2 linked regions of the Desulfobacula toluolica Tol2 genome follow. The protein of the gene in region 2 interacts with the protein of the main gene of each other region in a pairwise test. Links are inferred from orthologs where the notes say so. Each region holds a gene or a part of one and is shown on either strand. Other genes may lie near its edges.

Evidence for each region. The genes of interacting proteins can lie anywhere in the genome.
Region 1: the proteins of rlmN (region 2) and ftsZ interact in binary tests that used the Escherichia coli proteins (3 or more experiments, as listed by UniProt). The link is inferred for Desulfobacula toluolica Tol2 from one-to-one orthologs.

The regions. Positions count from the first base shown.
Region 1 is NC_018645.1:1,426,238-1,429,837, reverse strand. Bases 68-3,058 are described here. They hold ftsZ (cell division protein FtsZ), read left to right. Parts: upstream 68-933; coding sequence 934-2,184; downstream 2,185-3,058. Other genes in these bases: TOL2_RS06495 (radical SAM protein), read left to right, coding at 2,188-3,058; ftsA (cell division protein FtsA), read left to right, coding at 68-916. Also shown: more of ftsA, read left to right, coding at 1-67; more of TOL2_RS06495, read left to right, coding at 3,059-3,600. UniProt on the Escherichia coli protein: Essential cell division protein that forms a contractile ring structure (Z ring) at the future cell division site. The regulation of the ring assembly controls the timing and the location of cell division.
Region 2 is NC_018645.1:3,928,237-3,932,316, forward strand. Bases 507-3,498 are described here. They hold rlmN (23S rRNA (adenine(2503)-C(2))-methyltransferase RlmN), read right to left. Parts: upstream 2,527-3,498; coding sequence 1,486-2,526; downstream 507-1,485. Other genes in these bases: TOL2_RS17845 (DUF814 domain-containing protein), read left to right, coding at 507-739; TOL2_RS17850 (response regulator), read right to left, coding at 851-1,336; ffh (signal recognition particle protein), read left to right, coding at 2,625-3,498. Outside these bases: more of TOL2_RS17845, read left to right, coding at 1-506; more of ffh, read left to right, coding at 3,499-3,950; rpsP (30S ribosomal protein S16), read left to right, coding at 3,967-4,080.

The DNA of each region.
Region 1 (3,600 bases), 2.5 Mb from region 2 along the record:
GGATGTTGAACGTGTCATTGATGCCGCAAAAGCAATTGCTATTCCCACAGACAGAGAGATTCTTCATGTCATCCCCCAGGAATTTATTGTGGATGACATGGAATCCATTCAAAATCCTGTGGGTATGACAGCAATCCGGCTTGAAGCCAAAATTCACATTGTCACAGGTGCTGTATCATCTGCCAGAAATATTGTTAAATGTTGCAACAAAGCAGGCCTTGAAGTTTGTGATATTGCCCTTGAATCATTGGCCTCCGGTGAAGCCGTTCTAACGGATGAAGAAAAGGAGCTCGGATGTCTCATAGCAGACATGGGAGGTGGGACAACAGATCTTGCCATTTTCAAAGATAACAATTTAAAATTCATCTATGAACTCACCCTGGGAGGACACAACCTGACCAATGATATTTCCATTGGCCTTCGAACACCGTTTCCGGAAGCTGAAAAAATAAAAATTCAACACGGAACCTGTGTTCCGCAAAATGTAAAAACCGGCGATACAATTGATGTGCAGGCTGTCGGCGGAAGAGCCCCCAAAAAACTTTCCAAGGGGATTCTGGCTGAAATTCTTGAACCAAGGGTAGAAGAAATTTTTTCTCTTTTAAAAAAAGAGCTGTTCTCCAACGGACTTGAAAATTCATTCCCTGCAGGCTTTGTCCTTACTGGTGGAAGCGTAGTTCTTGACGGTATCGCTGAAATTGCCGAATCTGTTTTCAACGTACCTGTAAGGATCGGCGAACCAAATAAAATCGGCGGACTCAAAGACATTGTCAGAAACCCTTCCTATGCCACAGGTGTAGGGCTTGTACTTTTCGGTTCCAAGGCAAGCTGTCAAATAAATCTTAAGGAAATAGACACTCAAGGTTTTATCGGAATATTAAACAGAATGAAACAGTGGTTTAAAGATATAATTTAATTTTTAGGGAGGTTGAGATGAGTTTTTCTTATGTGGAAAGCGATAATTCAGCAAAAATTAAGGTTATTGGTGTTGGCGGTGCAGGTGGAAATGCGGTAAATAACATGATTGATGCCAAACTCCAAGGTGTAAAATTCATTGTTGTAAACACAGATATCCAAGCACTTGACGCATCCAGGGCTGAAATAAAGATTCAAATCGGAAAAGAACTGACAGAGGGACTTGGCGCAGGCGCTGATCCAAACAAAGGCCATGACGCTGCATTGGAAAGCATGGATGAACTGAGGGAAGTTTTAGAGGACAGCCATATGGTTTTTATTACGGCCGGGTTTGGCGGCGGTACGGGAACCGGTGCTGCACCTGTTATTGCTGAGATCTGCAAGGAGCTGGGGATACTGACAGTGGCGGTGGCTTCCAAACCATTCTCCTTTGAAGGCAAAAAAAGAGAACGACAGGCCCTTGAAGGTCTTGAAAAGCTTCACGGAATTACAGATACAGTAATTACAATTCCCAACGACCGCCTCAGAGGAATTGCTCCCAAAGGTGCTAAAATGGTGGATATGTTCATTAAAGCGGATGAAATTCTTCACCATTCCGTAAAGGGTATTACCGACCTGATTATGATGCCCGGCCATGTCAACCTGGATTTTGCTGATGTCAAGACTACCATGCAGAAAGCCGGCAAGGCTTTGATGGGTATCGGTATTGCCTCCGGGGAAAACCGTGCGGTTGAAGCGGCCGAAAGAGCAATTTCTCATCCGCTTCTTGAGGATATCTCTATTTCCGGTGCAAAATGCGTGTTGATGAATATTACATCCAGTTCCGATCTTACCCTTGATGAAATGACGGAAGCATCTGACCGGATATACCAGGAAGTAGGCGATGATGCCGAAATCATCTGGGGACAGACCTTTGATGATTCACTGGGAGATGAAATGAGAATCACGGTAATTGCTACTGGTATTGATTCTAAAGACTCCAAAATATCCAATACTATCCGCCAATTTGATCCTCCGGGCCAACCCGGTACATATCAGCAACCGGGAGTTGCAGCCCAGAATGTTATTCAACCGGTTGAACCAATTGTCAGAGGACAATTAAGACACCCGACCCAACAGGAACTTGCAAACTGGGATGAAACAAACAATCCTGTCATCATAAAAAACAAACAAGCTGTGGACGACGAAAACGTCCATAATTACCGCACAATGCCGTTTGACCACGATGACCTGGATGTTCCGACATTTCTCAGACGAAAAGCTGATTAATAAATGAAAAAACGGCTAAAACAGCCCCGGAATTATGGCTCAGAAAATGAAGTAATTGAACAAGGGGCCATTATTAAAAAAGGCAGAGGGCTGATAAAAACCGCCCTTGTCTATCCCAACTCTTATAAGGCTGGTATGTCATCATTAGGGTTTCAAACCGTTTACAGGATTGCAAACCAGATACATACAGTAGCGTGTGAAAGAGTTTTTTTATCGGAACCGGGGCAACGGAACGTACAGCGACCGAAAAGTCTTGAAAGCGGATTAAGCATTGACCAGTTTGATATTATTTTGTTTTCAATATCATTTGAAAATGATTTTATACATCTTGTTCAGCTACTTGAAGAAGCAGAGATCCCATTGAGATCAAGCAATCGAAACCACACCCACCCCCTTGTAATTGCAGGGGGAGTCGTCTGTTTTTTAAACCCTGAACCGATTGCTCCTTTTATAGACTGTTTTCTTCTGGGGGAAGCAGAATGCCTGCTGGATTCTTTTTTTGATGCGTTTTCAAAAAAAATCGACAAAAAATCTTTCTTAAAAACCATGGAAAAAAGAATACCAGGGGCCTATGTCCCCGCCCTTCACACACGGGAAAGCCCATTTCAAATCAAGGTGCAATACCTTGAAAATCTTGACATGGTTACGACCAGTACCAGTATTCTGACTTCCGGCACCGCGTTTAAGGATACCTTTCTGATTGAGACACTTAAAGGCTGCCCCCACGGCTGCAGGTTCTGCAGCTCGGGATTTATATACAGACCTCCTAGAATTTATCCTGCAAAAAATATTTATGCTGCAATTGATAAAGCTGTGGGAAAAACAGATAAAATAGGATTTGTCAGTTCCGCTATTGCTGATCACCCGGATATTAAAAAAATTTGCAACTATGGACTGAAACACAATTTCAAATTGTCGTTTTCATCACTCAGGGCAGACAAGCTATCTGATGAACTTATTGGTGCTATGTCAAACTCAAAAGTTAAAACAGCCACCATTGCCCCGGAAGCCGGATCGATACGAATGCGCAATATTATTAATAAAAATATTGATGAACACGATATCCTTTCGGCCACCCAAAGGCTTGTCAATTCAGGAATTATTAATTTAAGGCTCTATTTTATGATAGGACTGCCATTTGAAGAGGATCAGGATGTTCACGCCATAGTGGAATTGACTAAAAAAATCAAATCCGTTTTTCTTGAAACATCAAAAAAAAAGAAAAAAATCGGAACCATCACCTTGAGTGTCAACCCGTTTATTCCCAAACCATCCACCCCTTTTCAATGGGCAGCCATGGAGGATCAAACCGCATTAAAACACAAAGTCAACATTATCAAACAAGGCTTAAAAAAGATCCCCAATGTCAAGGTGAATGTTGAATCTCTGAGAAAGGCAAAAATTCATGCTTTGCTT
Region 2 (4,080 bases):
CTGCATGGACTGTCACGCATTAATGTTTTCCAAGGCAGGTGAGGTTCTCAAAAATCAAGGCTTTGATTTTCTGTTCAGCGGAGAAGTGTTAGGTCAAAGGCCCAAATCCCAGAATAAAAATTCATTGAGATATGTGGAAAAAAACTCCGGTTTTGACGGGCAGATTTTAAGACCTTTATCGGCAAAATTGTTATCAAAAACCCTTGCTGAACAAAAAGGGCTGGTTGACCGGGAACAGCTCATGGATATCTCGGGCAGGTCAAGAAAAATTCAAATGCAGATGGCCCAGGATTTTGGTGTTAAAGAATACCCGGCTCCTGCTGGCGGGTGTCTTTTAACCGACAAGATCTTTTCAAACCGGCTCAAAGATCTGATGGATACTCAAAAAATTTTCAATACCCGGGAACTTCATTTCTTAAAATACGGCAGACACTTCAGGCTTGATTCAAAAACCAAAATAATTGCAGGACGGTCTAAAAATGATAACACACATCTGCTCAATTATTTTGATAAAGACAAAGACATTTTATTAAAACATGTCAAACTGCCCGGACCGGATGTAATTTTAACAGGTAATGCCACCCCGGAAAACATTCAAACAGCTGCTGGAATATGTGCAGGCTATACCAAATCAAAACCAGGCGAAACAGCAAAAATAAGGATTATAAAAAAAGAAACAGAAGATTTTATCACCGTTATTACGGTTCCGGCATCAAACTTTAAAAACCTGATGATATAAAAAAATCCCCTTTAAGGCTTTTCAAAAACAGACACCTTAAAGGGGATTTTTCGTTTTTTGTTGTAGCAGCACAATCTGCCATGGCCTTTATTTAAACCATTGGCAGTTGATTTAATAATAAATCATCTTTTCCCAGAATTCTTTTTCATCTTTATTCCAGTCAGGCCCGAATTTTTCTTCACAAAAAGATGCAAGCCTTGTATACCAGCTCGCCCAAGGATTTTTTCCTTCCTGTTTAGCTTTCAGCACATCAAGAAGAAATGTTTCAATATTGATCATTTCTTCTTTTGGTATATACGAGCAGGCACCACCAAGATAAGATTTTTTTATATTCTCAGGACTGAGTGCATGAGCTGTAAGCATCACAGTTATAACATTTTTATTGTTTGCGTTTTCCAGCAACTGATATCCATCAACACCCATGATATCAAGAACCGCTATATCAAACTCCTGGGTTTCAAGAAAATGATTTGCTTGTTCAAAGCTTTGCGCCCTGACTGTTGTACACATATCGAGCAATTCTTCCAAAGAATCAAGAATATCCGGTTCATCATCAACAATCAAAACTTTTTTGTTTTCCAGACTGATATTTGACATGTTTTTTTCCGATCAATTAGGGGTTACATAAGGGATTACAGACAATTAATGCGGGACAAATGATCCTATACTCGGATTTTTCCAAATGCCAATCCATCCACATCATTACTTATTATAAATCATATCCATAAAGATTCAATACTCTATTTTCAAGGAATCAACTTTGCTTTCAGCTGCCCGCAAGCCGCCAGGATATCATCGCCTTTACTTTTTCTTGTTATGGCCGTCAAATTCCGGTCAAGCAAAATCTGCAAAAAATCACTGACCTCTATTTTAGAAGGACGGCTAAAATCACTTTTGTCGTGTTCATTAAATGGAATCAGGTTCACCTTTGCCTTTATCGGAGTCAAAAGTTTCACCAGCCTCAAAGCATCATCTTTTGAATCATTCACACCTTTCATTAAAATATATTCAAAGGTGATCTTGTTTCTGGGTTTCATGGCAAAGGTACGGCAGGCTTCCAGCAACTGGCTTAAGGAATATTTGTTATTTATAGGCATCAAGGAGGATCTCATCTTGTCAGTGGTTGCATTCAAAGAAACCGCCAGATTCACATCCGTATCAAGACCCAGTTGTGTGATTTTTGGAACCAGGCCACAAGTAGAAACCGTTACCCGCCTGGTTGCAAATTTAAGCCCGTAATCACCGTCTGTAATAATTTTTAATGCCTTAAGCAGATTTTTATAGTTGGCAAGAGGCTCTCCCATGCCCATAAATACAATATTTGAAAGCTTCAAGGGATCAATACCCTTTTGAATCAGGTAATATCTTGCATCCCTCACCTGGGATATAATTTCACAAACACTAAGATTCCTGACTAACCCGCCTTTGGCAGTCAAACAAAACTGACAATTCTGAGCGCATCCCACCTGTGATGACACGCATAAGGTGAAGTGATCCTTGGCAGGTATCAGTACCGATTCAACATGCTGTCCATCGACAAGTTGATGCAAAAACTTTTCAGTGCCGTCAGCAGAAACAAGGTATTTTTCAAGGATCAGACGTTCAATCAAAAAATGATCTGCAAGTGTCTTGCGCAATGCCTTTGAAAGATCGGTCATCTGCTCGAATTCATCTGCCTGGCGAATGTAGATCCACTTAAATATCTGCCCGGCCCTGAACGGGCGAATGCCCTTATTATCAAGCCACACACCAAGATCATCTCTTGTAAAATTCAGTATATTTTCCATATATTCTTATTCAGTTAAAATTTATTATTTTCTTGACATACCACGAATTCTATACTAGAATCAATGATTTGATTTGAAATCCTAAAAGGTTGTTTTTTATGTTTGAAAATTTGAGTGACAGACTTGATTCGGTCTTTAAAAAGTTAAAAGGTCACGGCACCCTGAATGAGAAGAATATTGATGACGGTCTCAAACAGGTTCGAATGGCGTTGCTTGAGGCTGACGTAAATTATAAGGTTGCAAAATCTGTTATTTCAGATATAAAAGAACGGGCTTTGGGTCAAGAAGTGATGCAAAGCCTTACACCTGGTCAGCAGGTCATAAAAATTGTAAATGATGAGTTTACCAGAATGATGGGGTCTGAGCATCAGGGGTTGAATTTTGATGGATCATCCCTGGGTTCTATTATGCTCATTGGATTGCAGGGTTCGGGTAAGACAACAACAGCAGGAAAATTGGCTCTCTATCTTAGAAAAGAAGGTAGAAAGCCGTTTTTAGTGCCGGTTGATGTTTACAGACCTGCGGCAATTGATCAATTGAAAAAAATCGGACAGCAACTGGATGTTCCGGTATTTGAATCCACAACTGAGATGAAGCCTTTGAAAATTTGCCAGGATGCACTATTGGCAGCCAGAGAACAAGGTTGTGACACGCTGTTGCTGGACACGGCAGGAAGACTGCATCTTGATGAAGAATTGATGGCTGAACTTAAAGGCATCAAACAAGGCATTAACCCGTCGGAAATTCTTCTGGTGGCTGATGCAATGACCGGTCAGGATGCGGTGAATATTGCCGGATCTTTTGACAAAGCACTGGATCTGGACGGCGTTGTGCTGACCAAAATGGATGGTGATGCTCGCGGTGGTGCGGCACTTTCCATAAAAGCAGTTACAGGAAAGCCGTTAAAATTCATTGGTGTGGGTGAAAAATCAACGGCCCTGGAAGCATTTCACCCTGACAGGATGGCCTCCAGAATTCTGGGCATGGGAGACACGCTTTCATTTATTGAAAAAGCACAGGATGCGGTTGATCAAAAAGAAGCCAAGGCGCTTGAAAAAAAATTAAGGAAAAATGCCTTTACCCTGGAAGATTTCCGGAACCAGATGAAATCCATTAAAAAAATGGGTTCCATTAAAGACCTTATAGGGATGCTGCCGGGTATAAACAAAAAGCAGCTCAAAGGCTTGAATATAGGCGACAAGGAATTTGTCAGAATCGAAGCGATTATCAATTCGATGACACCTGAAGAAAGACGTGTACACACTATTATCAAAGGGTCAAGAAAAAAAAGAATTGCCAATGGAAGCGGAACCACGGTTCAGGATGTCAACAAACTTCTGAAAAGTTATTCCCAATCCATGAAAATGATAAAGAAATTTAATAAAGGCGGCATGCGTTCATTAAAAAACATGCTGCCGTTTTAAGGAGAAAGAAAAAAATATGGCCGTAAGAATCAGATTGACAAGAAAAGGCACAAAGAAAAAACCTTTTTACAGAATCGTAGCTGCTGACATTGAAAGCCCGAGAGACGGCAGATTTTTGGAACTCTTAGGC